2 regions of the Marinomonas sp. 5E14-1 genome follow, and region 2 is predicted to be linked to the other one. Evidence: riboswitches for the same ligand, from Rfam matches in the RefSeq annotation. Region 2 holds a riboswitch; the other holds the start of a gene.
What was found. A riboswitch is a leader RNA that binds a small molecule or an ion and turns the genes downstream of it on or off. The one in region 2 is predicted to bind thiamine pyrophosphate.

Region 1: linked by a shared signal. The riboswitch ahead of thiD (bifunctional hydroxymethylpyrimidine kinase/phosphomethylpyrimidine kinase) and the one ahead of thiB (thiamine ABC transporter substrate binding subunit) in region 2 are both predicted to bind thiamine pyrophosphate.

The regions. Positions count from the first base shown of each region.
Region 1 is NZ_JBDXMW010000004.1:102,632-104,835, reverse strand. It holds gene thiO (glycine oxidase ThiO) at 1-120, opposite strand, end outside; gene thiD (bifunctional hydroxymethylpyrimidine kinase/phosphomethylpyrimidine kinase) at 153-995, opposite strand; TPP riboswitch at 1,062-1,169, opposite strand; gene ABFY09_RS04815 (alpha/beta hydrolase) at 1,300-2,142, opposite strand; gene ABFY09_RS04810 (DUF3524 domain-containing protein) at 2,201-2,204, opposite strand, start outside.
Region 2 is NZ_JBDXMW010000002.1:49,127-51,330, forward strand. It holds gene thiB (thiamine ABC transporter substrate binding subunit) at 1-865, opposite strand, end outside; TPP riboswitch at 922-1,039, opposite strand; gene ABFY09_RS01890 (3-deoxy-D-manno-octulosonic acid transferase) at 1,062-2,204, opposite strand, start outside.

The DNA.
Region 1 (2,204 bases), on a different contig from region 2:
GGGGTCGGATTGACGATCAATGACCGTTGGCATGATGCCTCGCTCAACCAATTCCGTCGCCACACAAAGGCCAGCTACACCGGCTCCCAGCACAATAATTTGATCCTTAAATGCGCTCATTTTTTCTCCCACTGGCTTTCTGCTCCCACATATTATTTTTCCCACAGACGATGAAAGTGATGCACTGGCCCATGACCAGCCCCAATGTGTAATTGGTCTGCGCATTCAATCGCCCGATGCAGGTAAGTGTGAGATTGCTTAACCGCTTCAGTCATCGTTGCACCTTTGGCTAGCCAAGCCGCAATGCTGGAAGAATAAGTACAGCCTGTTCCGTGGGTATTTTGAGTTTTGATTCGTGGGGCATGAAGTGTAATTGGTTCTAGATTTTCTCCCACCAACACATCACGACAGATGTCACTTTCACCGTGCCCGCCTTTCAACAAAACATGCTTTGCACCAAGTTTGAGTAAGTCAAAAGCGAGGGAACTGAGTTGGCTGTCATCGAAGGAGCTTTGAGGAGATAAACCTAATAAGACTTTGGCTTCTGGGTAATTTGGCGTGAGTAAATCCACTCGTGGAATCAGTTCGGATTTCAGTGCATGAACGGCTTCTTCCTGCAAAAGTGCATCGCCAGATTTGGCAATCATCACAGGATCTAACACCACCAAGCCATTGAAATTTCGTAAGGCGTTCACCACTGCAATAACCAAATCACTGGAGAACAACATACCGATTTTGATGGACTGAACATTTAGATCATCAAGCACAGCGATAATTTGAGCGGTAACAACATCAATGGGAATAGGATGAACGGCGGTGACCGCTTGCGTGTTTTGCGCTGTGACCGCGGTGATAACGCTTGCGCCATATGCGCCATTGGCTGAAAAAGCTTTTAAATCCGCTTGGATTCCAGCACCACCACAACTATCAGAGCCAGCAATGGTTAACGCAATTGGTGTTGTTTTTAACGCGGTTTTGTCTAAAAGACGAGACATGTATATCACCCAGTTTTATCAGGCGACATAGGAAATGAGTGCACGAAAAAATGCATAAGAAGACTGCATAACATCGCATCCGTTCCCTACGCCGATACTAATCGGATCAGGTTCACCGGGTTAATGAAATTTCATCTCTCAGCCTACTAAAACGAGGCACCCCGACGGACAATTTGCAAACAGCATAAAAGACTTAAATTGACTTTACAAGCCGTCTTTGAAAATTAGCGAAAAAGCTTAACAAGAAGAAAAATCACTTTTTCGATTAGATTTTTCTTTTTAAAAACAATGATTTAAACACTTATCAGCAACACTTTTTAAACATATTTGTTATGGCGTCTTTCACCTCAGAAACATGGGTTAAATTGATGATATGGCTGGCGCCATCCAACATAATGACCTCCACTTCGGCCGACGAGAATATCGCCGATGCTTTAGCGGCATTTTCTGGTCTCACTAAACCATCATGACTTCCTTGTAGAACAGAAATAGGCATGGAAAGTGCTGAGAATTCGACTTGTAAATCGGCAAGGCTTGGCTGAATCGCTAACACTTCTTTATTAGAATCGACCCAGCTTTTCGGAAAACAAAATTCAGGTAGCCAAGTCATCGCTTTATTAAACCAACGGGCTTCCGATAATTCAGGATCTAAGTCCCCTGCTAACACAATCACACCTTTAACATATTGAGGATAATCCACCGCTAATTTTGGCACTAATGAACCACCTAAGGAGTGTCCAACCAAAAGCACTTTGTGTTGGTTATTGGATTTCCAGATGGCTTCTAACATTGGCCCGATCAGCCGTGACTGCTCACTCAAGGAATAAGGAAATTGGTTTTTATCGTAACCAGATTCGCCCCAGCCCGGTCGATCAATGGCATGAATGGAAAAATCGTTTGTAATGTTATTATTTTCAAAATAACGAGAAAAACTGGCCCAACTCCCTGGGGTGCCATGTACAAACACTACGGTGCTTTTGGCTTGGGTTTGAGTATTGATATTAGGCGAAGAAACGTAATGGAGAGTGTGCTCCGCACATGGAATATGATGGTGAGTAATCAGACTTTTATCATGATTGATACGCGCCAAAATGGTCTTATTCTTTTTTATTTCATATTGACGTGTGCCACCGAATAAAAACGCCATAAGAGTTCCTTTAATTAAACGATTTCAAAGGTGTTCGATTAAGCTTATGGGCAAAAGTTCAG
Region 2 (2,204 bases):
TCCAGTTTCCTGTAGGAATCACTGATTGAAATTCCGGCTGCAAAATAAAGTGCATGAAACGTTCTGCCAAAGCAGGATTTGGTGCACTTTTCATCATGGCAGCCAATTCAACTTGAGAATAAAGACCTTCGCTAGCAGATACCGCTTTATATTTACTCTCGCCTTCCGCAATAATGTGATACGCAGGGGAAGTGGTATAACTCAGCACAACATCAGCTTCGCCTTTTAAGAACAAACCATAAGCATCAGACCAACTTTTTGTCACTGTCACCGTGTGACTCGCCAAACCTTCCCAAGCATCAGCCACGTCATCACCATAAACAGACTTCATCCATAATAGAAGTCCTAAGCCTGGCGTACTGGTTCTTGGATCTTGATAAATCACTCGAAGATCTTGATTTTCAACCACGTCCTTTAAACTCGTCGGAGGATTGCTCAGCGTTTCCGAGTTATAAATGAAAGCGAAATGGCCTTGGTCAAATGGGACAAAAGTGGTGTCATTCCAACCACCAGCGACAGTCACGTCAGATGTATCAACTGAATGCGTCGCCAACAACCCAGTCTGCTTTGCCGCCTCCATTAGATTCAGATCCAAGCCTAGCAATACATCGGCCTGAGATGATTTCCCTTCCAATTGAACACGAGACAAGATTCCAACAGAAGAATCTAAAGCAACAAAGTTCAATTCACAGCCACATTCTTTCTCGAAGTTTTCTTTGATTTTTGGCCCTGGCCCCCAATCTGAAGAAAAAGAGTCATAGGTATAAACGTTCAATGTATCCGCTGCAGATGAGACAGAAGAGAAAAGTGCCGCCAATGAGATAAAAAGGGCCGCGGAAGATATTTTCAACAAGAATTTATTCAATGTGTCGCTCCTAAAAAGTGAGCGGCGTACAGGAAAAACGGCAAGATGCTAAGAGTGCAAGCTTGCTACCTCGATTCCTACGCCAGCATGATCTGGATCAGGTTCAGTGGGTTAGCGGTCAATTCCGCTTCTCAGCTTAGGTTCTAACAAACCAAAGCACCCCATGAGATAAAGAGCAGTTATTGTAAAGAGTCAATCAACGGAAGTCTATTTCAGAAAGTACTCGAGTAACGGCGCCCTGATTTTTTTCTGCAAACCGTTGAGCCGCCCGTCCGACTCGATAACACAGAGAAGGATTACTAGCAAAAGAGATCAATGCATCTTCCAATGCTATTTCATCTAAGCAGCGAATCGCCCCTTTTATCTGTATCAACTGCTCTGTAATATCTAAAAAGTTAAAGGTATAAGGCCCAACCAAAATAACCTTCCCTAATAACGCAGGCTCAATCGGATTATGTCCACCACGCTTGATCAAACTCCCACCAACAAAGGCAAGATCAGAGGCTTGATAGTAATGCATCATTTCCCCCATCGAATCGCCAATAACCACATCGAAATTTGACCACTGATCTGGTGAGTCTTGACTGCGCAACCCAACCTTTTCAAAATATTGTTTTGCTAACGCATAAACCGTATCAAAACGCTCAGGATGACGGGGCACAAGCAAAAGCAATGCATCCGACTCTTTTTGCAAAAGAGCCTTATGTGCATTCAAAGCAATTTCATCTTCCCCTTGATGCGTACTCGCAGCAATCCAGACAAAACGCGAACCTAATTGCTCACGCCAATTATCCTGCAAAACATCAGGCGAAACAGAGAGATCAAATTTAATACTGCCTGTTGTTAACACCTTTTTCGCACCCAAGGCTTCAAATCGTTCCGCGTCACTTTTTGCATGCGCTAAAAAACTATCAGGCAGTTTAAATAGAGGTCGAGAAACATGAGAGAATTGTTGGTAGCGCAAAAAAGAGCGTTCGCTCAGTCGAGCATTTACAATGTCCACACGAAGGCCTTGTTGTTTTGCTTGAAACAGTAAATTTGGCCAAAGCTCAGTTTCGATAATAAGAAGATGCTTACAAGTAAGCCGCTTCAGCGCTCTTTTGACACTAAAACGCCAGTCCATGGGTAAATATCTGTGTTCAGCAAATGGAAAACTTTTCTCTACCTGCTCCGCGCCTGTTGGCGTCATGGTGGTGATCAAAAAGCGACATGTCGGATGCTTCTCACGCAACTGAACAATTAGCGGTCTTACTGCAAGCACTTCGCCAACAGAAGCACAATGAACCCATAAATCAGCACTTACAGAAGGCCAGAAACCCAGTGCTTCTTTAGGTCGATA